DNA from 3 places in the Arthrobacter paludis genome. Region 2 is predicted to be linked to each of the others. Evidence: riboswitches for the same ligand, from Rfam matches in the RefSeq annotation. Region 2 holds a riboswitch; each other region holds the start of a gene.

Region 1 (7,625 bases), on a different contig from region 2:
GAAGCGTCGAGGGCCGTGATGACGGCCTTTTGGCGGTCAGGGGGACCGCGGGGGCGCCACCAGCGCGCACTGGACTGCACTGTGCGCGCGCAGGCGGCGGGTGGAGGGCGCGCTTGGCCGGGCCCGTCTCCCCAGGGGGCCGGACAGCGCGGAGGGACGGCGCCTCAGGCGAAGATGGTCTCCCGCAGGACGCCGTCCAGCTGCTGGATGTCCGTCAGGAACCCGTCGTGGCCGAGGGGCGAGGAAATGTACTGCACGCCCGGCGCGCCGGGCAGGAGGGAAGCGAGCCGCTCGGACTGCTCCGGCCAGTAGAGCCGGTCGCTGTCGACGGCGGCCACCATGAACTCGACGCCCGCGAGCCCCGCCAGGGCCGCCTCGACGCCGCCCCGCCCGCGGCCGACGTCGTGTCCGACGAGTGCGTCGTTCAGGACGAGGTACGCATTGGCGTCGAACCGCCCCACCAGCTTGTCCGCCTGGTGGTCGAGGTAGCTTTCGATCTGGAACCGCCCGCGGTCCCGCGTGGCCGATCCGTACGGGTCCTCCGCGCCCTGCGCCCGGTTGCCGAACCTCAGGTCCAGCTCGGGCTCGGCGCGGTAGGTGATGTGCGCGATGCGCCGGGCCAGGGCCAGGCCAGCGTCCGGGAATCCGCCGTCCGCGTAGTAGTCCCCGCCCCGGAATCCGGGATCGAGGCGGATGGCCGCGGACTGGGCCTGGCCGAACGCGATTTGCTCCGCGCTGGCCGCGGCCGTCGCCGCGATGACCAGGCAGTGCCTGACCCGCTCCGGGTGGCAGGCCGCCCATTCCAGGGCGCGGGCCCCGCCCATGGAACCGCCGAGCACCGCGTGCCAGGCGCCGATCCCAAGCGCGTCGGCGAGCCGCGCCTCGAGGCGCACGGAGTCGCGGATGGTCGTGAAAGGAAAGCGCGAGCCCCACGGGTTCCCGTTCGGGTCCGGGGACGCGGGTCCGGTGGTGCCGTAGCAGCCGCCGAGCATGGCCGGCGCGACCACGAAGAAGCGCTCGGTGTCGACCGTCAGGCCCGGGCCGACGAACCCGTCCCACCAGCCGGGCTCGTCGCCTTCACCGCGGGCGACGTGGGTGTCGCCGGTGAGGGCGTGCAGCAGCAGGACGGCATTGGAGGCGTCCTCGTTCAGCGTGCCCCAGGTCTCGAACCCGATGTCGACGGCGGGCAGCCGGCCCCCCGTCTCGAAGTCGAACGGCCCGGTGTGCAGGCGCCGCAGGACGCCGTCGGGTGCGGTCCCGACGGCGCCCCGCGTCACCTGCGGAGTGTCCACGTTGGTGCTCACCGCACCGCCTGCGCCGAGGCCGTCGGGTGCGCGCCGGCGGACGCGAAACCGGACTCCAGGTCGGCGATGATGTCGTCGATGTGCTCGATCCCGACGGCCAGGCGGACGAGGCCCGGCTTGACGCCGGCGGCGAGCCGCTCCTCCTCGCTGAGCTGGGCGTGCGTCGTGGACGCCGGGTGGATGGCCAGGGAGCGCACGTCGCCGAGGTTGGCGACGTGGGAGTGCAGCGACAGCCCGTCGATGAAGGCCTGCCCGGCGTCCTTGCCCCCGGCGATCTCGAACGCGACGATCGCGCCGATGCCCTTCGGCCCGTACTTGCGGCCGCGCTCGTACCAGGGGCTCGAGGGCAGGCCGGCGAAGGCCACCGACTCGACCTGGGGGTGGGCCTCGAGGAACTCGGCGACACGCTGGGCGTTGGCGGCGTGGCGCTCCACGCGCAGGCTCAGGGTCTCGAGCCCCTGGGCGATCAGGAAGGCGTTGAGGGGCGCGACGGCGGAGCCCAGGTCGCGGAGCAGCTGCACGCGGGCCTTGAGGATGTACGCGAGGTTGGCCCCGAGGATGCCGTTGGCGCCGAGGTCACGGGCGTAGACGAGCCCGTTGTAGGACTCGTCCGGCGTGTTGAACCCGGGGAACCGCTCGGGGTCGGCCGCGAAGTCGAAGTTGCCGGAGTCCACGATGGCCCCCGCGATGGCCGTGCCGTGGCCCCCGAGGTACTTGGTGGCCGAGTGCACGACGATGTCGGCGCCCCATTCGATCGGCCGGACCAGGTACGGGGTGGCGAGCGTGTTGTCCACGATCAGCGGCAGCCCGGCCGCGTGCGCCACGCCGGCCACGCCCTCGATGTCGAGGACGTCCTGGCGGGGGTTGGAGACGACCTCGCCGAACAGGGCCTTCGTGTTCGGGCGGATCGCCGCCCTCCAGCCCTCGAGGTCGTCGGGGTCGGCGACGAACGTCGTCTCGACGCCGAGCTTGGCCAGCGTGTGCTTGAGCAGGTTCTGCGTGCCGCCGTACAGGCTCGGACTGGCCACGATGTGGTCCCCGGCCTGGGCGAGGTTGAGGATCGCGAACGTCGTCGCCGCCTGGCCCGAGGCCAGCAGCAGGGCCCCGATGCCGCCCTCGAGGTCGGCGATGCGGGTCTCGACGGCCTCCTGCGTGGGGTTGCCGATCCGCGTGTAGATCGGCTCCAGCTCCTGCAGGGCGAACCGGGCGGCCGCGCTCTCCGCGCTGGGGAACACGAACGAGGTGGTCTGGTAGATCGGCAGGGCCCGGGCCCCCGTCGCCGGGTCGGGCGCCTGGCCGGCGTGGATCTGGCGGGTCTCGAAGTTCCAGTTCTGGGACATGGTCTCCCCTTCTCGTCGGGGCCGCCTCCACGCCACGCACGCCAGCGGCCTGCGTGCGGGATCGACCCGCGCTTGTCCGTTGCCTTGTGGCAACGGACCTGGTCCTCACCCGGGGCACCCCACCGCGAGTGGAGGGTTGCCGGCCAGCAAACCGGGGTTTGACGCTGGCGCTCATGACCGTCCCCCAAGTCTCCGGCACCCGGGGCCGCCGCGGCAAGCCGCCCCGTCGCAATGTGACGCACCGCCCTCCGGGCCCTACACCGTCGGGTCCGCGATCGCCGCATTGTTGCGCCGGTTAGGCCACCCTAAGTCGAGACGCACTTCACAAGGTGACATCATGAATCCATGAGGTTGGACCATGTTTCTTACGCCTGCGGACCCGACGGACTGACGGCCACGGCCGAGCGGGTCGCCAAGACCCTGGGGCTCGAGTCCGTCAAGGGCGGGGTCCACCCGCGCTTCGGGACCCGGAACGTCATCTTTCCGTTGAAGAACCGCCAGTACCTGGAGGTGGTGGAGGTCCTCGACCACCCGGCCAGCGACAAGGCGCCGTTCGGCCAGGCCGTGCGCGCCCGCTCGGAGATGGGCGGGGGCTGGATGGGCTGGTGCGTCGCCGTGGACGACCTCGCCCCGTTCGAGGAGCGGCTGGGCCGCAAGTCGGTGCCCGGCAACCGCAAGTTCCCCGACGGGCAGGAGCTCACCTGGCAGCAGATCGGCATCAAGGGCCTCATCGCGGACCCGCAGGTGCCCTACATGCTCCGCTGGGACGAGGGCACCGAGGCCCTGCACCCCTCCAACGCCATCCCGGACCCGCAGGGCCGGATCTCGAAGGTGTGCATCGCCGGCTCCCGCGACCGGGTCCGCGAGTGGCTGGGCCAGCCGGACCGCTCCCCCGTCGGCGACGACGTCGAGGTCGAATGGCAGGCACCCAACGGCATCCCGGGCATCCTCTCCGTGACGTTCGAGACCCCCACGGGCCCCATCACGCTGTAGCCCCAGGCCGCGCAGTGCTCGACGGCGGTCCCGCGGTGCGGGGCCGCCGTCGCCGCGTCTAGGCCCCGATGCCGATGGCCGCCCCGAAGAGGGCGTACCCGACGAACCCGGCCGCGTCGAGCAGCGCGTGGGCGACGACCAGGGGCATGACGCGGCCCGTGCGCACGTGGAACCACGCGAACACGACGCCCATCGCGACGTTGCCCAGGAACGGGCCGAAGCCCTGGTAGACGTGGTAGGAGCCGCGCAGCAGCGCGCTCGCCGCGATGAACGCGCCGGTGCCCCACCCGAGCGCGGCCAGCCGGTCGCGCAGGAAGCCGACGACGATGGTCTCCTCGAGGATCCCGTGGCGGACCGCCGAGAGCAGCAGGACGGGAACCGTCCACCAATAGGGGTCCAGTGCCGCGGGCACGATCGCCGTCGTCACACCCGCCGCCCGGCCCGCCGCGTACACGCCGAGCGTGCCCACGCCGATCACGGCGAAGAGCAGCAGCCCCCAGGCCGCGTCCCGGCCCGGCCGGCGCAGGTCGAAGCCCATGGCGCGGAACCCGTTGCGGCCGCCCAGGGCGAACAGCAGGAAGACCAGGGCCACGGGCGCGAGGTCGAACGCGATGTCGAGCAACTGGTACGTCAGGTCGAAGTAGCGGCGGTCGCTCAGCGGCGGGTTCATCGTCGTCGTCTGCCCGCCGAGGGGACCGCGCGTCAGCTTGTCCGCGAGCTCCACGACGGCGTAGGCGGCCGACTGGCCCAGGGACAGCGCGAGGACGATGCCGAGTTCGAGCCACGGGACGCGGCGGCTCCCCGGCAGGGCGGTGCGGGCGTCCGGCTCTGGCTGCATGCTCCGATCCTAGGTGCGGAACAATGGCGCCATGACCCGACCGCCGCTGCCCGCCGAGATCGGCCTCGCCGGACGGCTCCGGCCGGGCCCGGACTGGGCCGGCGGCGTGGTCGAGGAGGGTGGCCGCGAACACATGGTGCTCGTGGCGCGCGGCCAGGCGGTGCTGCGCATGGCGCGGACGCCGGCGGCGGCCGCCGACCTGGCCCGGCGCACGGCCCTGGCGGACGCGCTGGCCCCGCTGCTGTCGGCGCGGGTGCCGCGCTCCCTCTCGCCGGTCTGGAGCGGGGACGACGGCGGGGTCCAGACCGCGGGGGCCTCGGGCACCGTCGGTCCGGACGGTACCCCGGGCGTGCGCGCCGCCGTCGTGCTCGAGTACCTGCCTGGCGCCGCGCACCCGCCGCACCGCGGGGAGGCCGCGACCCTGCGCGCCGTGCTCGCGGACCTGGCCCGCGTCGACACGGCCCCGCTGCGCCACCTGCTGGCGCCCCCGTTCGCCTACCGGGGCCCCTGGACTCCGCTGCGCGAGGCGGAGACGCTCGCGGCCCTGCCGCCCGGGCTGCGCGCGGCGGCGGAAACGGTGTTCGCGCGCCTGCCCGGGTTCGCCGGCGTGCCGCCCGGCCTCGTCCACGGCGACCTGGCGGGCCACAACATGCACTGGGACGCCGGCCGCCTCGTCGGGATCCTGGACTGGGACCTCTCCGCGGCGTGGGACCCGGCGGTGAACGCCGCGCACCTGGCGCTGTGGCACGGCCGCGACCTGCTGCCGCTCATCGCCGCGGACGCCGCGGCCGCACGCCGGGCCCGGGTGTGGATCGGGGCGTTCACCCTGGAGGCCGTGCACGACGCCTCGCGCCGCACGGACGCGCCCCGGCTTGACCGGCTGTTCCGCAAGGCCGGGCCCCGGCTGCTGGACGCCGCTGCGGCGGCCCGCTGATCGGTGGGCCGCATCAGGGGGCCCCGGATTCTCAGCGAAGTCACCCGTTCGGCGCAATGTCACCCGTTGCTACGGGTGACATTGCGCCGAAGGGGTGATGTCGAAGGGCGGTGCCGGTCCCTAGTTGAGGGCGGCCAGCGCGGCGTCGTAGTCCGGCTCGGTGCCGATCTCCGGGACCAGCTGCGAATGCAGCACGGTGCCATCGGAGTCCAGGACGACGACGGCGCGGGCCAGCAGGCCGCGCAGCGGGCCCTCGGCCTGCTCGACGCCGAAGTCCTCGCCGAAGCCGGAGCGGAACGCGGAGGCCGCCGTGACGTTCTCGATGCCCTCGGCGCCGCAGAAGCGGCCCAGCGCGAACGGCAGGTCGGCCGAGGCGCACACGACCGCGGTGTTCTCCAGGCCCGCGGCCAGCTCGTTGAAGCGGCGGACGCTGGCCGCGCACACGCCGGTGTCGACGCTCGGGAAGATGTTCAGGACGACGCGGCGCCCGGACAGGTCGGTGCTGGACACGTCGCCCAGGTCCGTGCCGGTCAGGGTGAACTCGGGGGCGGCGGCGCCGACGGCCGGCAGCTCCCCGGTCGTCTGGATGGGGGTTCCTTTGAATGCGGTGGTTGCCATGTCCCCATTCCTACCACGCGGCCGCGCGAGCACCGGATTGTGACCGCCCGCGGGCCGCGCTGCGGCTACGCGGTCCTGCGGCCGGCCTTGTACACGGAGTGCACCATCGGCATCCCGGGCCGGTAGGCCAGGTGCGCGGCCGAGGGCGCGGCCAGCAGCTGCAGGTCGGCGCGCTTGCCGACCTCGAGCGAGCCCGTCTCCCCCGCGAGGCCCAGCGAGACCGCGGCCGTGTGGGTGGCCGCGCGCAGGGCCTCGGCGATGTTCAGGCGCATCTGGAGCACGGCCGTGGCGACGCAGAACGCCATCGAGGAGGTGTAGCTGGAGCCGGGGTTGCAGTTGGAGGCGATGGCCACCGGGACGCCGGCGTCCAGCAGGTCGCGGGCGGGGGCGAGGGGCTGGCGCGTGGAGAGGTCGCAGGCGGGCAGGACGGTCGCGACGGTCCCGGGGGTGCCGGTGCGGGACGCCCCGTCCCAGCCGGACCACGTCCCGGCCAGCGCCTCGACGTCGCCGGGGGCCAGGTGGTTGACGTGGTCCACGGAGGCGGCGCCGTACTCCGCGGCGAGCCGGACCCCGGGGCCGGGCCCGAGCTGGTTGCCGTGCACGCGCAGGCCCAGGCCGGCGGCGCGGCAGGCGTCCAGGACGCGCCGGGACTGCGCCTCGGTGAAGGCGCCCTCCTCGCAGAACACGTCCGCGAACGCCGCGTGGCCGCGCACGGCCTCCAGCATCCCGCCGCAGACCAGGTCGGTGTACGCGTCGGCGTCCCAGCCGGCGGGCACGACGTGGGCCCCGAGGTAGGTCACGACGTCGACGGCCCCGGCGGCGAGGCGCGCGTGCCGGGCCTCCTCCGCGGTGTCCAGGCCGTAGCCGGTCTTCGTTTCCAGCGTGGTGGTGCCGCCCGCCGCGGCCTCGGCGACGCGCCCGGCGAGCAGCCGGGCGAGCTCGGCGTCCGGGGTGGCGCGCGTGGCGTCGGTGGTGGTGCGGATTCCGCCGGCCGCGTACGGCTGGCCGGCCATGCGGGCCTCGAACTCGCCGCACCGGTCCCCGGCGAAGACGAGGTGGGTGTGGGAGTCGACCCAGCCGGGCAGGGCGGTCAGGCCCTCCGCGTCGACGGCCTCGTCGGCGGCCGGGGCGGCGGCGGCGGGGCCGATCCACGCGATGCGCCCGTCCTCGACGACCAGCGCGGCGTCGGTCAGGACCGTGTCCCCGGCGTCGATGGTGCGCAGCTCGGCGAGGCGGGTGAACAGGGTGGCGGTCATGGCAACTCCGGGTGGTTGGTGGACGGGGCGTGCGGCAGGGCGGTGGATGGGGCGGTGGGCGGCGGGCGGGGCGCGGCCGCGCGCGTGGCGTCCGCACCCCCGGCGGCGAGCAGGCCGCGGGCCTCGGCGGCCACGAGCCCCCCGATGCGGCGGACGCCCGCGGCGTCCAGCCGGTAGCTGGGGGCGACGACGGACAGCGCGGCGACGGTGCGGCCGGCGGCGCCGGCTCCGGTGCGCACGGGCGCGGCGATCGCCGTGACGTCCGGCTCGAGCCCCCGGTCGACGACGACGTAGCCCGCGTCGGGCACCTCCCCGGCGAGGGCCGCGCCGGCGGCGGTGCCC
Region 2 (7,625 bases):
TCGGCGAGGCCCACGAGTTCCTCCAGGTCGACGGTCACCACCAGGACGGCGGCGCCGCCGTCGACCAGTTCGCCGAGGTGGGAGTAGATCTGGGCCCGGCTTCCGACGTCGACGCCGGAGGTCGGTTGGTCCAGGACGAAGACGGACGCGCCGGTGGCGAGCCACCGCCCCAGGACCACCTTTTGCTGGTTGCCTCCGGAGAGGCGGCCGGCGACGGCGGCGCCGTCCGCCGGGCGGACGTCGAGCCGCTTGACGAGACCAGCCGCCAGCGCCCGTTCCTTGGCCTGGGCGAGGAACCCGCCGGCGCGGCTGATGCTGCGCAGGCTCGCCGCGGTGAGGTTCTCTGCCACGGTGTGGCGGGTGAGCAGCCCGTCGCGGCGCCGGTCCGCGGGGACGTAGGCCCCGCCCGCGGCGACGAAGTCGGCGCCGTCCCGGATGGAGCGGCCGTGGACGGCCACCCGTCCGGCGCGGCGGACCGCGCCGGTCACGGCGTCGGCCACCGAGTCGACGCCGGAGCCCACCAGGCCGGTGACGGCGACGATCTCGCCGGGGCGGACCCGCAGGTCGAGCCCGTCCAGGGCCCCGGGAACCCGCAGGCCCTCCGTCTCCAACGCGGTGGCATCCGACCTCGGCGCGCGAGGCTGGCGCGCGTGGTCGAACTCGGTGACGGCACGGCCGACCATGAGCGCGACGACATCGTCGAGGGTGCCCTCGGCTCCGAGCCGGACGTCCCCTGCGTTGCGGCCGTTGCGCAGCACGCTGATCCGGTCGGTGATCTCCCGCAGCTCTTGGAGGTAGTGGGAGACGTAGACGATCCCCACCCCGGTGGCGCGAAGCCTCCGGAGGGTCCCGAAGAGCTGGTCGACCTCGCCGGCGGCGAGCGGGGCGGTCGGCTCGTCGAGGATCAGCACGCTCGGCTCGGCGAGCACTGCTCGGGTGATCTGGACCAGTTGCTGCTGGGCGACGGTGAGCTCGTCCACGAGCAGTCCGGCGTCCACGCGCTGGCCCGTGCACCGTTCGATGTCGGCGGCGGCCCGGCGCTCGAGCCCGCGGCGGTCCAGCCAGGCGGTGCCGGGCAGGTGGCCGAGGTAGAGCTGCTCGGCCACGGTGAGCCGCCCGGCCAGGTGCCGGTCCTGGTGGATGACCCGGATCCCGAGCGCCTCGGCGTCGGCGGGGCGGGCGATCCGGGCGGGGGCGCCGTCGACCTCGATGCCGCCGCCGTCGGCGGCGTACAGGCCGGTGAGGACCTTGATCAGGGTCGACTTGCCGGCCCCGTTCTCCCCGACCAGGCCCAGGATCTCCCCGCGGCGCAGGGTGAGGTCGACGCCGTCGAGGACGCGGGCGGGGCCGAAGGACTTGCCGATGCCGCGCAGGGCGAGCAGCGCGGGCTCAGATGCCAAGGTCACTGCGCACCTGCCCGACGTTGTCCTTGTCCACGAACACGGGCTCGAGGTAGCTCGTGGTCGGGACCTCGTCCTGCCGCCCGCCCAGGTACAGGGCGACGTTGTTCGCGGAGGTGGCGGCCATCTCGCGGGTCTGCTGGGCGACGGTGAACTCGAAGGAGCTCTCCGGGTCGGCGATCAGGTCCAGGGCGCCGGGCTCGGCGTCCACGCCGTAGAGGCCGATGTCGTCGCGGCCGGCCGCGTCGACGGCCTGCGCGGCGCCGATCAGGGGCATGTCCCAGCAGCTCCAGATGGCATCCACCTTGCCGTCGGGCAGGCGGCGCAGCTGGTCCTGGATCTGGCGCTTGGCGTCCTCGATGGTGCCCTCGTACTTGTCCTGCAGCTCGGGCTCGATGATCTCGATCTGCGGGTAGTCCTCAAGCACGAGCTTGAGGCTGTCGTACCGGATCCGGCACGGCGTGACGCCGGGGAAGCCGTTGAAGGCCAGGATCCGGCCCTCGCCGCCGATGTCCTCGGCCAGCGTCCGGGCCAGGGTGGTCCCGATGTTCCAGTTGTCGCTCGTGACGTTGTTGACGCTGTGCTTGGACTGGAAGTCGACCGTGAACAGGGGGATGTCCGCGTCCTCGACCTTCTTCAGCGCCGGCGTCAGTGTCTGCGCGTCGCCGAGGATGACGATGATCGCGTCGGGGCGCTGGGCGACGAGGTTCTCGACGTCCGTCACGTGCTTGCCGTCCTGGGCCTCGGCCTGGGTGGCGATGACGGTGCCACCCAGCTCCTCGATGCGCGCCTGGAGCTCCTCGTACACGACCCGGCTGAAGTCGTGGACGATGTCCTTCGCCGCGATGCCGACGGTCTTTCCCTCGAGGGAGGGCACGGAGGCGGCGGCTTGCGTGGCCTCGGCCGCCGCGCTGGGCGTTGCCCCGGCAGCGGGGGCGGCGCCGGCCGGAGCCGCGGGCTCCTTGAGGGAGCATCCGGTCAGGGCCGCGGATCCGGCCAGGGCGAGCGCGAGCAGTGTGGCGCCCGGACGGCGGCGGGTTGCGGTGGTGGTCATGGTGGGCGTCCTCCGGGTTGGTGCTGGGGAGCCGCGCACACTCCGGCGGCGCCAGGCGGCGTGCCGGTTCGCGTGGAACTCCATCGGTTCTGGCGGTAGCACTCGCCCCTGCGGGGGCCTTGCTGCGGCGTCGACGAGCCAGATCTCTCGGCCGCTCTGGATGGTGTGCCCCGATTCAACCAACGACGACGGTGCGCGTGGCACCCGCCCGTCACATGACCGCCACATGACGCCGTAGGGCGACGCAACGCGTCACGCGGCGCCATCTCCGGGCGACGGGACGGGGCAGGGCGCGTCACTCCGCGTCATGTGACGCGTCCGCACGACCTTTGTTGCGGGTCTGTTGCGCGCGCTCAGTCCCGGGTCGTGGTGTTCGGCGTCCGCTCGTCCTCCAGGAACCCGCGCAACAGGGCCGCCGTGCCCTCGAGGTGCTCGGCCATGCGGGCGCGCGCCGCCTCCGCGTCGCCGGCGAGGATCGCCGCGACGATCGCCGCGTGTTGCTCGTGCGAGTGGGCGATGTTGGGGTCGAGGACCGGGATCCTGTCGAGCAGGTCGCTGGTGGCGGACCGCGCCTCCGCGACCGCCTGCGCCAACATGGGCGAGCCCGAGAGCTCGGCGATGGCCACGTGGAGCCTGGCGTCCAGCGGCCGGTAGTGCGTGGGGTCCGCCCCGCCCACGGCGTCGAGCGCGGCGACCAGACCGGTGCGCTGCTCGGCGGAGAGCCGCGCCATCGCGGCGTGCGCCGCCGCCGCCGGTTCGACCACGGCCCGGAAGACGAGGACGTCCTCGACGCGGGCCGCGTCCTGGCTGCGCAGCGACCGGCCGGGCCCAGGGGCCCGGTCGGAGACCACGGCGCCGCCATACCGGCCCCGCTGGATCGTGATGTACCCGGCGCGCTGCAGTTCTGCGAGCGCCTCCCGGAGGGTGGCCCGGGAGACCCCCAGCTCCTCGGAGAGGTCCCGCTCGGCCGGCAGCCGCGTCCCGGGGGCGAAGACGCCCAGGCGCATCCCGCGCAGCAGCTGCTCGACCGTCTCCTCGAAGACGTTGCCGCGGCGCACCTGGCCGAGGACGCGGAACGCGGCGGCCGCGGGGCTGTCGGCGGACGGTGTCTCGGACATGGTGCAAGCATCGCACAGGCGGCAACGGCACCCCCAATGGTGTGGAAACAAACTTTTAATGGGTCTGCTCCGGCTCAAGCATTGACACCCACTGGTGGCGTGACTCACAGTGGTCAGCAGTCAAAGGACTAATAACAGTCCATTGATCTTCCAACTTCCTCCGCTGGCAGTGAGGCTTCCATGGCACGGACATCCCACATCGATTACGCAAGCGTCGACCACGACTACCTCAAGCACCGCCAGCTCAAACGCGGCGCCGCGGGCTGGGTCCTTCTGGCCGGGCTGGGGGTCGCCTACGTCGTCTCCGGCGACTTCTCCGGCTGGAACCTCGGCCTCGGCGTGGGCGGATGGGGCGGCCTGCTCATCGCGTTCGTGCTCATGGGGATCATGTACACCTGCATGGTCTTCGGGCTGGCCGAGATGTCCTCCACGCTCCCGACCGCCGGCGCCGGCTACGGCTTCGCGCGCCGGGCCCTCGGCCCCCTCGGCGGCTTCGCCACGGGCATGGCCGTGCTCATCGAGTACGCCGTCGCCCCCGCCGCCATCGCCACCTTCATCGGCGGCTACATCGAGGCGCTGGGGCTGTTCGGCATGACCAACTCCTGGCCCGTGTACCTCGTGGCGTACGTCGTCTTCATCGGCCTGCACATCTGGGGCGTCGGCGAGGCCCTGAAGGTCATGTTCGGCATCACCGCCATCGCCGTCGTCGCGCTCGTCATCACCGCCGTCGGGCTGGCGCCGCACTTCGAGGCGGCCAACCTCTTCGACATCGTCCCCGACGGCTCGGCCGGCTCCAGCGCGTTCCTGCCCTTCGGCTTCTCCGGCGTCCTGGCCTCGTTGGTGTTCGGCATCTGGTTCTTCCTGGCCATCGAGGGCGTCCCGCTGGCGGCGGAGGAGTCCGCCGACCCCCGCAGGGACATGCCGCGCGGCATCATCGGCGCCATGATGATCCTGATCGTCTCCGGGGCCGCGATGCTGGTCCTGGTCCCGGGCACCGCCGGGGCCGCCGCCATGGCCGGCTCCGACTCGCCGCTGCCGGAGGCGCTGCGGGCGGTCAGCAACCCCGTCCTGGCCGACATCGTCAACTACGCCGGGCTCGCCGGGCTCGTCGCCAGCTTCTTCTCCATCATCTACGCGTACTCGCGCCAGCTCTTCGCCCTGTCCCGCGCCGGCTACCTGCCGCGGTTCCTCTCGGTCACCACCGGCCGGCACACCCCGTGGGTGGCCCTGGTCGTGCCCGGCACGGTGGGGTTCATCCTCGCCGCCGCCACCGGCAACGGCGGTCTCCTGATCAACATCGCCGTCTTCGGCGCCACCCTCTCCTACGTGCTGCTGAACCTCAGCCACATCATGCTCCGCGTCCGCGAGCCGCACCTCGAGCGCGGCTACCGCACCCCGGGCGGCACCGCGACCACCGGTGTGGCGCTGGCCCTGGCCGTCGTGGCCCTCGTGGCGACCTTCGTCGTGGACGTCCTGGCGGCGACCATCACCGCCGCCGTCTTCGCCGCCGCCCTCGCCTACTTCTGGTTCTACAGCCGGCACCGCCTGGTCGCCAACGCCCCCGAGGAGGAGTTCGCGCTCCTCGCCGAAACGGAGAAGACCCTCAAATGACCGCACCGCTGATGACCGACACGACACCGAGGACCACGATGAACCACCCCCGCAACGACAAACTGCTCACCCGAGACCAGCTCTGCGACGGCATCCGGGCCGGCGAGATCGACAGCGTGATCCTGGCCTTCACCGACATGCAGGGCCGCCTGCAGGGCAAGATCGTCCACGGCGGCTTCTTCCTCGACTCCGTCCTGGACCACGGCGCCGAGGCGTGCAACTACCTCCTCGCGGTGGACACCGACATGAACACGGTGGACGGGTACGCGGTCTCGAGCTGGGACACCGGCTACGGGGACATGGTCTTCGACCTGGACCTCGACACCGTCCGCCGGGTGCCCTACCTGGACAAGACGGTCATGATCCAGTCGGACCTCTCCTACACCTCGGGCGAACCGGTGGCCGTCTCCCCGCGCGGCATCCTCCAGGCCCAGCGGGCCCGCGCCGGCGGGCTCGGGTTCCAGGCCCTCGCCGGCACCGAGCTCGAGTTCATGCTCTACAACACGAGCTACGAGGACGCCCAGAACGGCTCGTACGCCAACCTGGTCCCGGCGAACCTGCACAACGTCGACTACTCGATCCTGGGCTCGATGCGCGTCGAGCCGCTGTTGCGGGACGTCCGCAACGCCATGTTCGAGGCCGGGATGGTGGTGGAGTCGGCCAAGGGCGAATGCAACTTCGGCCAGCACGAGATCGCCTTCCGCTACGACGACGTCGTCACGACCGCCGACAACCACTCGTTCTACAAGCTGTCCGCGAAGCAGATGGCGGCCCAGCGCGGGCAGTCCGTCACGTTCATGGCCAAGCCGAACCCCCGCGAGGGCTCGTCGTGCCACATCCACATGTCCCTGCGGGGGCTGGACGGTGGGCTCGCGTTCTGGGACGCGGAGCGCCAGACGCGCAGCGCGACGTACGACCACTTCATCGCCGGCGTGCTCGCCACGATGCGCGAGTTCACGCTCCTCTACGCCCCGAACGTCAACTCCTACAAGCGGTTCGCGAAGGGTTCCTTCGCGCCCACGGCAGTCGCCTGGGGGATCGACAACCGCTCCTGCTCGGTACGCCTCGTCGGTTCCGGCGCCGCCGCCCGGCTGGAGAACCGGCTCCCGGGTGCGGACGCGAACCCGTACCTGGCCCTGGCGGCGATGCTGGCGGGCGGCCTGTACGGCGTCGAGAACGAGCTCGCGCTCCCGGACCGCGTCGACGGCAACGCCTACGAGTCGACGGCCGAGCACGTGCCCCGCACGCTGGCCGAGGCCCGGGAGCTGTTTGCCGCCTCGACGGTGGCCAAGCAGGTCTTCGGAGAGCAGGTGGTGCAGCACTACACGCACGCGGCGGACGTCGAGCTCGAGCAGTTCAACGCTGCGGTCACGGACTGGGAAGTCCGCCGCGGATTCGAGCGCCACTGATGGCGGCCGCCACCGCGCGCCGGCCGCGCATCGGACTCACCACCTACTGGCAGACCGCATCGTGGGGCGTGTGGAACAACACCGCCGCGATCGTCCCCGGGAACTACGTCACCGCCGTCGTCCGGGCCGGGGGCACGCCCCTGCTCCTGCCGCCCGTGGGCACCGACCCCTCGGTCCTCGACGCGCTCGACGGGCTCATCGTCGTCGGCGGCGTCGACGTGGACCCGGCGAACTACGGCGCCCCCGCCCACCCGACGACGCTGTCCCAGCCCGACCGCGACGACCACGACCTGGCCCTGACCCGGGCGGCGCTGGAGGCGGGCCTGCCGCTCTTCGCCATCTGCCGCGGCGCCCAGATCCTCAACGTGGCGCTCGGCGGGAACCTGCACCAGCACGTCCCGGACCTGCCCGCCGGGTCGAACTACCAGCCGGCGCCCGGCGTGTTCGGCAGCGTCGACTTCACCACGGCCCCGGGCTCGCTCGCGGAGGGCATCCTCGGGCCCGCCGCGTCCGCCCCGTGCTACCACCACCAGTCCATCGACCGCCTGGCCGACGGCCTGCGCGCCACGGCGTGGGCGGCCGACGGGACCATCGAGGCCGTCGAGGCCCCGGCCCGCCCCGGCTGGGCCCTCGGGGTCCAGTTCCACCCCGAGGAGAACCCGGGCGACGCCCGCCTCTTCGAGGCCTTCGTCGAGGCCGCGACCATCCACAGCAACCGCGAGGTGAGCCACGCATGAGCACCCACACCGTCCTGAACCCCGCGACCGGACTCCCCCTCCGGGACGTCCCGCTCACGACGCTCGAGGAGACCGACCGCGCCATCGGCGCCGCGGCCGCCGCGTTCGAGTCGTGGCGCGCCGTCGCCCCCGCGGACCGCGCGCGGCTCCTGCGGCGGTTCGCCGCCGCCGTCGACGCCGACATCGAGCACCTGGCCCGGCTCGAGGTCGCCAACGCCGGCCACACCATCGGCAACGCCCGCTGGGAGGCCGGCAACGCCCGGGACGTCATCGAGTACTACTCCGCGGCGCCGGAG
Region 3 (7,625 bases), on a different contig from region 2:
CGGCGTCCAGCGCGACGCCCCCGGCGGGATCCCGGGGCGCGGCCTGCCGTGCCAGCTGCGCGAGGCGCTGCCGCTGCCGTGGCTCGAGCGCACGAAAATGCCACTGGGCGGCCTCGACGATCTGACTGGTGACGGACCGGACGGCGTAGTGCATGACCCCGTCCATAGCCCCGATCGTCTCGAGCAGGAACGCCGCGAGGCCCCGGCCCCCGGCGGCCACCGTGAGGAGCAGGTGGGCGGAACCGGCGATGAATTGGATCGTCATGAGGCGCTCGTCCGGGATGAGCCGCTCCGCGACCTCGCAGACCTTCGTGTTCTCGCAAGTCAGCTCCACGAATGCGATATCGACGACGCGCCCCAGGGCGGGTGCCGGCGCGATCCCCACGCGGGCGAGTCCGGTGCCGGTCAGGCGCGACCACCGGCGGGACAGGGCCGTCGGATGCGCGCCCAACACCGCGCCGAGGTCGGCCCAGCTGGCCCGCGGCGCGATCTGCAGCGCGTTGACGAGCTCGAGGTCGCGCTCCGACAGGTCGACGCTTTCCTGCGCATGAGAATCCATAGGGGTATTTTCCTGCAAAAACAGCCGGGTGATTGTCAGGACTCTTACGGTTTTCCGTGAACATGACGCGGGCCACGACCGGATGGGCGGCCCATCACACCGGAGGATCCATGACACTTCACCCACCCCTGACCACCATCAGGAACGCCGTCCTGGTCGACGGCACCGGCGCGGCGGCCCGCCCCGGCACCGCCGTCGTCGTCTCCGGCCGCACCATCGCGTGGGTCGGCCCGGACGCCGAGCTGCCCGACTGGGCGGCCGGATCCGAGACGCTCGACGCCACCGGACTGCACCTGCTGCCGGGCTTCATCGACGCCCACGTGCACCTGACGATGCCCGCCGGGGCCCTGGGCCCGGCCGCCCTCGACAATCCTCCCGGCTTCCCCTACTACCAGGCCATCCCGCTGCTGCGGGACACGCTCCACGCCGGCGTCACCACCGCGCGCGACCTCGGGGGCCTCGACATGGCCATCGACCGGGCCGTGCGCGAGGGGATCGTCGAGGGGCCGGAGCTCGTGTACGCGCACCGTGCCCTGGGCCCGACCGGCGGGCACGGCGACTTCCGGACCTGCTGCGGATTCAACATGGGGGCCGCGCTGGCCCCCAGCGGCGACATCGGGATGCTCACCGACGGCGTCGACGCGGCGGTCCGCAACGCGCGCGAGGTCATCCGCCTGGGCGCCGGAGTCATCAAGGTCATGGCCTCCGGCGGCGTCTGGTCCCCGCGGGACACCCCGTGGCACGACGGACTCAACGTCGCGGAAATGCGGGCCATCGTCGAGGAGGCCGGAGTCCGCGGGGTCCCGGTCGCCGCGCACGCCCAGAGCGCGCGCAGCATCCGCAACGCGCTCGCGGCCGGGGTCCGCTCGATCGAGCACGCCTACGAGATCGACGCCGCCGGCATCGAGCTGATGCTCGAGACCGGCGCCTACCTGGTCCCCACCCTGTCCACCGGGCTCACCCCGCCGAATCCGGAGAAGGCCGCGGCCTACGCCGTCGAGAAGAAGCTGCGCCTCCAGGAGCGGATCCACGAGTGCGTCGGCGCGGCCATCGGCGCCGGCGTCAACGTTGCCCTGGGCACGGACGCCGGCGTCTGCCCGCACGGGACCAACCTGACCGAGCTCGGGCACCTGGTCGACTTCGGCATGGACCCCGCCGGCGCCATCCGGGCGGGCACGCTCAACGCGGCCCGGCTGCTCGGCCTGGAGGACCGCATCGGGTCCGTGGAGTCCGGCAAGGACGCGGACCTGGTGCTCACCGCCGTCGACCCCCTGGCGGACATCCACCGCCTGGCCGACCCCGCCAGCATCGCCGTCGTCATCGCCAAGGGCCGCACCGCCAAGGACACCCGCCGGGCCGCGCTCGTGGGGGCGGAGGCGTGAGCGCGCGGAACCCGCTCAAGCAGCGCGACGCCGCCCCCGACGGGCAGGTCCCCGTGGCGCACGCGGTGCCGCCGCGGAAGCCGACGCTCGGTTCGCGGCTGCTCGACGGCGTGGAGCGCGTCGGCAACCGGCTGCCCGAGCCGTTCGCGCTCTTCCTGGCCCTGTTCGGGGTCGTGGCCGCCGCGTCCACGGTCGTGTCCTGGTTCGGCGTCACCGTCTCCGTCCCCGGCAGCGACGAGACCACGCCCGTGCGCGGGCTGTTCACCGGCGAGGGCATCGCCTGGCTGATGACCACCGCCGTCGACAACTTCATCGGCTTCCCGCCCCTGGGCGTGGTGGTCACCCTGCTGCTCGCCGTCGGCGTCGCCGAGCGGACCGGCCTCCTGATGACGCTGGTCAAGAGCACCCTCGGCCGCGCCCCCGGCTGGGCCCTGCCCTACGTCATCGCCCTGGTGGCGCTGGCGGCGCACATCATGTCGGACGCGTCCCTGCTGGTCATCCCGCCGCTGGCCGCACTGGTCTTCAAGGCGGCGGGCCGGAATCCCGTGGCCGGCCTGCTCGGCTCCTACGCGATCGGCCTCGCGGCCTTCAGCTGCACGCCCTTCATCACCTCGACGGACGCCCTGCTGGCCGGCATCTCCAACGCGGCGGCGGGGCCGGTGGAGCACCTGGTGCTTCCCGTGACCCCGGTGTCCAACCTGACGCTGAACCTGGTGCTGTCCGTGGTGCTGACCATCGCCGGTGGCCTGGTCATCTCCCGGGTGCTCGAGCCGCGGCTGAACCGGATGGGCGTGGGAACGGCCCCCGTCGAGGCGGAGGCGGGGGAGGAGACGACCGAGGTGACCGCCGCGGAGCGCTCCGCGCTGCGCTGGGCCGGCCTGGCCCTGCTGGCCGTCGCCGCGGGGGTGCTCGCGCTGTCCCTGCCGGCCGGGGCCCCGCTGCGCAACGGGGACGGAGGCTTCCTTCCCGAGTCGCCGCTGCTCTCCTCCGTCGTCTTCCTCGTCTTCACCGTGCTGATCGTCCCGTCGATCGCCTACGGGGTGCGCCTGAAGAAGATCACCGGCACGCAGTCGGTGGTCGAGATGATGGGCCAGTCCGTCAGGGACGCCGCATCGTTCATCGTCGTCGCGTTCATCCTGGCGCAGTTCCTGGCCCTGTTCTCCTGGAGCGGGCTGGCGTCGTGGGTCGCCGTCAACGGGGCGCGCCTGCTGGAGGACGCCGACTTCACGGGCTACGGGGCCATCGTGGCGTTCGTCGTCGTCGTCTCAATCCTGAACCTGGTCATCGCGTCCGGATCCTCGCTGTGGACGCTCATGGCCGCGGTGTTCATCCCGATGTTCGGGCTGATCGGGTACGAGGCCGGCTTCGTCCAGGCCGTGTTCCGGGTGGGCGACTCCGCCACGCAGGCCCTGACCCCGCTCAACCCGTACCTGGTGATCATCCTCGCGTACCTGCGCCGGTACGAGCCGGACGCGGGCCTGGGCTCGCTGATCGGGCGGATGCTGCCGTTCACCGCCGTGTTCTGGGTGCTCTGGCTCGGCGTCCTCACGGTCTTCTTCCTCACCGGGACCGGCACCGGGCCCGGGATGGACATCTACACCGGCTAGAACACCACCACGGGCTTCAGTGTCGCCCCGCTGGCGCTGTCCTCGAACGCCCTGTTGATCTCGGCGACGGGATACTGCTTCACGAGCCGGTCGAACGGGAAGAGGCCGGCCCGGTGCAGGCCGATCAGCCGGGGGATGAACAGCGGCGGGTTGGAGTCGCCCTCGATGACCATGCTGATCGTCTGCCCGGAGAGCAGCTGGGTGCCGACGTCGATGGTCGCCTCGGTGCCGAGCGCGCTCGCGCCGACCAGGGCGGCGTGCCCGAGCGTGCCCATCGAGTCGGTCATGGTGCGGAAGACGGCGGCGACGCCGGTGGTGTCCACGGCGTACTGCGCCCCGCCGCCGGTGGCCTCCCGGATCTGGTCGATCTGGTCGTCGGCGCGCCCGTCGACGGTGTGGGTGGCGCCGAGCTCCTTGGCCAGTTCCAGCCGGGAGGGGACGACGTCGACGGCGACGATGGTGGTCGCGTTGGCGACGCGGGCGGCCATGACCGCGGCGAGCCCGACGGCGCCGGCGCCGAAGACGACGACGTTGGACCCGGCCTCCGGCCGGAGCACGTTCAGGACCGCGCCGGCGCCGGTCTGGATGCCGCAGCCCAGCGGGCCGAGCAGCTCGAGCGGGGCGTCGTCGTCGACCTTCACCACGCTGCGGCGGGCGACGTTCGCGGCCGAGGCGAACGCGGACTGGCCGAAGAAGTGCGAGGAGACGGGGGCGCCGCCGTCGCGCGAGAACGCAGCCGTCCCGTCGGCGCGGCGGCCGGCGAAGTTGTGGTCGTAGAACGCGGCGCAGTAGGCGGGGTGCCCGTCGCGGCAGAACCGGCAGGCGCCGCAGCTGTTGAAGCTGAGCACCACCTTGTCCCCGGGGGCGAGGTCCGCGACCCCGTCGCCGACCGCCTCGACGGTGCCCGCGCCCTCGTGGCCCAGGACGGCGGGCAGGGGAGTGGGGTACCACTGGTCGCGGACGATCGCGTCCGTGTGGCAGACCCCGCAGGCGGCGAGGCGCACCCGCACCTCGCCGGGTCGGGGGTCGTCGAGTTCGAGTTCGGCGAGCTCGAACGGGGCCTTCGGGGCGGTGGCGAGGGCGGCGGTGACCTGCATGGTGGGCTCCTTGCGCTTCGGGATGTGGTGCGGCCCACCCTAGGCGGCTGCGCCGCGGAGGCGAAGGGTGTGTCGCCGCCTGGCCGGGCCAAGCGCGGCGCTGGCCGCCCATGACCGTTCATGACGTCCCCGGGTGCGGCCCGGGCGCGTGCCCGGATACGCTTTGGGAGGAATCACGAGCGCCAACGCTGCAGAACCCTGGTTCGTTGGCCGGCAACCCTCCGACCCGTGTGGGGTGCCCCAGGTGATGATTCGGCCCGCGCCACCCGGTGGCGGGCAAGACCGGTAGCGCCCGCCCTCCCGGGGCCCGGGCGCGCCCCGAGCCGAACGAGGTCCGCATGTCCGCACCCCCGTCCGCCCCGCCCGTCCGCGTCCGCGACAAGCGCCGCGTGCTCCTCAGCGCGTTCGTCGGCACCACCATCGAGTGGTACGACTTCTATCTCTACGGCACGGCCGCCGCGCTGATCTTCAACGTCCAGTTCTTCCCGCAGGCCAGCGAAGTCGCCGGAATCATCGCGTCCTTCGCGACCCTCGCCGTCGGCTTCCTGGCCCGCCCGCTCGGCGGGATCGTCGCCGGCCGGCTCGGCGACCGGATCGGCCGCAAGGCCCTCCTCGTGGCGTCGCTGCTGCTCATGGGCCTGTCCTCGACGCTGATCGGGCTGCTGCCCACGTTCGCGTCCATCGGCTGGTACGCCGTCGTCGGCCTCGTGCTGCTGCGCCTGCTGCAGGGCCTGTCCACGGGCGCCGAGTGGGGCGGCTCCGCCCTGCTCTCCGTGGAGCACGCGCCCCGCACCCTGCGCGGCTTCTTCGGCTCGTTCACGCAGGTCGGCTCCTCGGCCGGGATGCTCCTGGCGACCGGCGCGTTCTTCGTCACGCAGAACGCCCTGACCGCGGAGCAGTTCGAGTCCTTCGGCTGGCGCATCCCGTTCCTGGCCTCCGCGGTGCTCGTCGCCGTCGGCCTGTGGATCCGCCTCGGGGTGGAGGACGCCCCCGAGTTCCAGGCCCTCAAGGCCAGCGGCGAGACCGCGCGCACGCCGGTCCGCGACGTCGTGCTCCACCACCGCCGCGCCCTGCTGGTGACCATCGGCCTGCGCCTGGCCCAGCCGGCGCTGTTCTCCACGATCACCGTCTACATGCTCACCTACCTCAAGGACGTGCGGGAGAACTCGACGGCCGGCGTCGTCGCCGTGATGGTCGCCAGCGCCATCGGCCTGGCCTCGGGCCCGCTGTGGGGCCTGGCCTCCGACCGGTTCGGCCGGCGCCGCATCGCCGTCGCCGCCGCGGTGGGCATCGGCGTGTTCGTGTGGCCGTTCTTCGCCTTCCTCGGGGCCGGCCCGCTGGCCCTGTTGCCGCTGGTCGTCATCCTCGGCCTGAACGTCCTTCACGACGCGATCTACGGGCCGCAGGCCGCCTGGTTCGCCGAGCAGTTCCCGCTGCGCGTGCGCTACACCGGGGTGTCCATGGGCTACCAGCTCGGCACGGTGGTGTCCGGCGGGCTGACCCCCGTGATCGCCGCGTCCCTGTTCGCCGCCGGCGGCCGGACCCCGTGGCTGGTCTGCGGATACCTCACGCTGCTGGCCGGGCTGTCCCTGGCCGCCGCGCTGGCCGCGAAGGACCCGGCCCAGGCGGCCCGCAGCCGCGAGCGCGCCGGCCTGGGCGCCCACGACGAGTTCGCCGACGGGCCGATCACGGGCGACGGCGGCGTCGCCGTCGCCGTCCCGGCCGGCGCCCCCGAGCCCACCCCCGCGAAGTAGGAGGAACCCGCCCATGCCCCGGCCGCTGCTGCTGAACGCGTTCGAGATGATGGTGCCCGTCCACCAGTCCCCGGGGCTGTGGCGGCACCCGGACTCCGGCGCGGCCGGGTTCGAGCGGCTGGACTACTGGGTGGACCTGGCCCGGGCCCTGGAGGACGGCGGGTTCGACGGGCTGTTCCTCGCGGACGTGCCCGGCCTGTACGACGTGTACGGCGGCGGGCCGGACGCTGCCATCCGCTCCGGAGTCCAGTACCCGCTGCTGGACCCCGTCGTCCCGGTGTCGGCGATGGCGGCCGCGACGCGCCGGCTCGGCTTCGGCATCACCGCGTCCGTCACCTACGAGGCCCCGTACCTGCTGGCCCGGCGGTTCGCGACCTTGGACCACATGACCGGCGGGCGGGTCGCGTGGAACATCGTCACGAGCTACCAGGACTCGGCCGCCCGCAACCTGGGCCTGGCCGGGCAGATCCCGCACGACGAGCGCTACGACCGGGCCGACGAGTTCATGGACGTCGTGTACAAGCTGTGGGAGGGGTCCTTCGAGCCCGGCGCCGTCCGCGCCGACGCGGAGGCCGGCGTGTTCACGGACCCGGGGAAGGTGCACGCGATCGGCCACGAGGGCCGGTACTTCTCCGTCCCCGGCCACGCCCTGGCCCAGCCCGGGCCGCAGGGCACGCCCCTGCTCTTCCAGGCCGGGGCGTCCGCGCGCGGGCAGCGGTTCGCCGTGGACCACGCCGAGGCGATCTTCTTCTCCGGCTCCTCCCCGGCCCTGGTCCGGCGCTGGGTGGACGGGGTCCGAAGCGAGCTCGAGGCGCGCGGCCGGTCAGGGGACGCCATCAGGGTCTTCGCCATGGCCACGGTCGTCGTCGCGGAGACCGACGCGGCCGCGGCCGCCAGGCTCGAGGACTACCGCCGGTACGTGGACCTCGAGGGCGCGCTGGCGCTCTTCGCCGGCTGGACCGGCGTCGACCTCTCCGGTGCCGACCCGGACGCCCCGCTCGAGTACGCCCAGACCGAGGGCAACCAGTCCGCGCTCGCCGCGTTCACCAAGCTCGACCCGGGCCGCCGGTGGACCGTGCGCGAGCTCGCCGAGTTCATCGCGATCGGGGGGCGGGGACCCGTCATCGCCGGGTCCCCGGCTACCGTCGCCGACGAGCTCGAGCGCTGGCGGGACGAGTCCGGGATCGACGGGTTCAACCTCTCGTCCGCGGTCCGCCCGGCGGACC

The links. A riboswitch is a leader RNA that binds a small molecule or an ion and turns the genes downstream of it on or off. The one in region 2 is predicted to bind S-adenosylmethionine.
Region 1: another riboswitch for S-adenosylmethionine. It lies ahead of AC1Q5D_RS08280 (bifunctional o-acetylhomoserine/o-acetylserine sulfhydrylase); the one in region 2 lies ahead of AC1Q5D_RS14330 (substrate-binding domain-containing protein).
Region 3: another riboswitch for S-adenosylmethionine. It lies ahead of AC1Q5D_RS05105 (MFS transporter); the one in region 2 lies ahead of AC1Q5D_RS14330 (substrate-binding domain-containing protein).

Annotation. Positions count from the first base shown of each region.
Region 1 covers NZ_JBXAEW010000008.1:53,105-60,729, reverse strand. Annotated here, with positions in the region: gene metX (homoserine O-acetyltransferase MetX) at 165-1,304, opposite strand; gene AC1Q5D_RS08280 (bifunctional o-acetylhomoserine/o-acetylserine sulfhydrylase) at 1,301-2,644, opposite strand; SAM riboswitch class IV at 2,708-2,823, opposite strand; gene AC1Q5D_RS08275 (VOC family protein) at 2,990-3,637, shown strand; gene AC1Q5D_RS08270 (CPBP family intramembrane glutamic endopeptidase) at 3,696-4,475, opposite strand; gene AC1Q5D_RS08265 (phosphotransferase) at 4,507-5,409, shown strand; gene tpx (thiol peroxidase) at 5,530-6,027, opposite strand; gene hutI (imidazolonepropionase) at 6,093-7,283, opposite strand; gene AC1Q5D_RS08250 (IclR family transcriptional regulator) at 7,280-7,625, opposite strand, start outside.
Region 2 covers NZ_JBXAEW010000017.1:52,667-60,291, forward strand. Annotated here, with positions in the region: gene AC1Q5D_RS14325 (sugar ABC transporter ATP-binding protein) at 1-1,400, opposite strand, end outside; gene AC1Q5D_RS14330 (substrate-binding domain-containing protein) at 1,390-2,454, opposite strand; SAM riboswitch class I at 2,532-2,621, opposite strand; gene AC1Q5D_RS14335 (FadR/GntR family transcriptional regulator) at 2,808-3,572, opposite strand; gene eat (ethanolamine permease) at 3,753-5,183, shown strand; gene AC1Q5D_RS14345 (glutamine synthetase family protein) at 5,180-6,592, shown strand; gene AC1Q5D_RS14350 (gamma-glutamyl-gamma-aminobutyrate hydrolase family protein) at 6,592-7,329, shown strand; gene AC1Q5D_RS14355 (aldehyde dehydrogenase family protein) at 7,326-7,625, shown strand, end outside.
Region 3 covers NZ_JBXAEW010000004.1:206,085-213,709, forward strand. Annotated here, with positions in the region: gene AC1Q5D_RS05085 (AsnC family transcriptional regulator) at 1-559, opposite strand, end outside; gene AC1Q5D_RS05090 (metal-dependent hydrolase family protein) at 670-1,941, shown strand; gene AC1Q5D_RS05095 (AbgT family transporter) at 1,938-3,548, shown strand; gene AC1Q5D_RS05100 (NAD(P)-dependent alcohol dehydrogenase) at 3,545-4,645, opposite strand; SAM riboswitch class IV at 4,817-4,934, shown strand; gene AC1Q5D_RS05105 (MFS transporter) at 4,984-6,399, shown strand; gene AC1Q5D_RS05110 (LLM class flavin-dependent oxidoreductase) at 6,413-7,625, shown strand, end outside.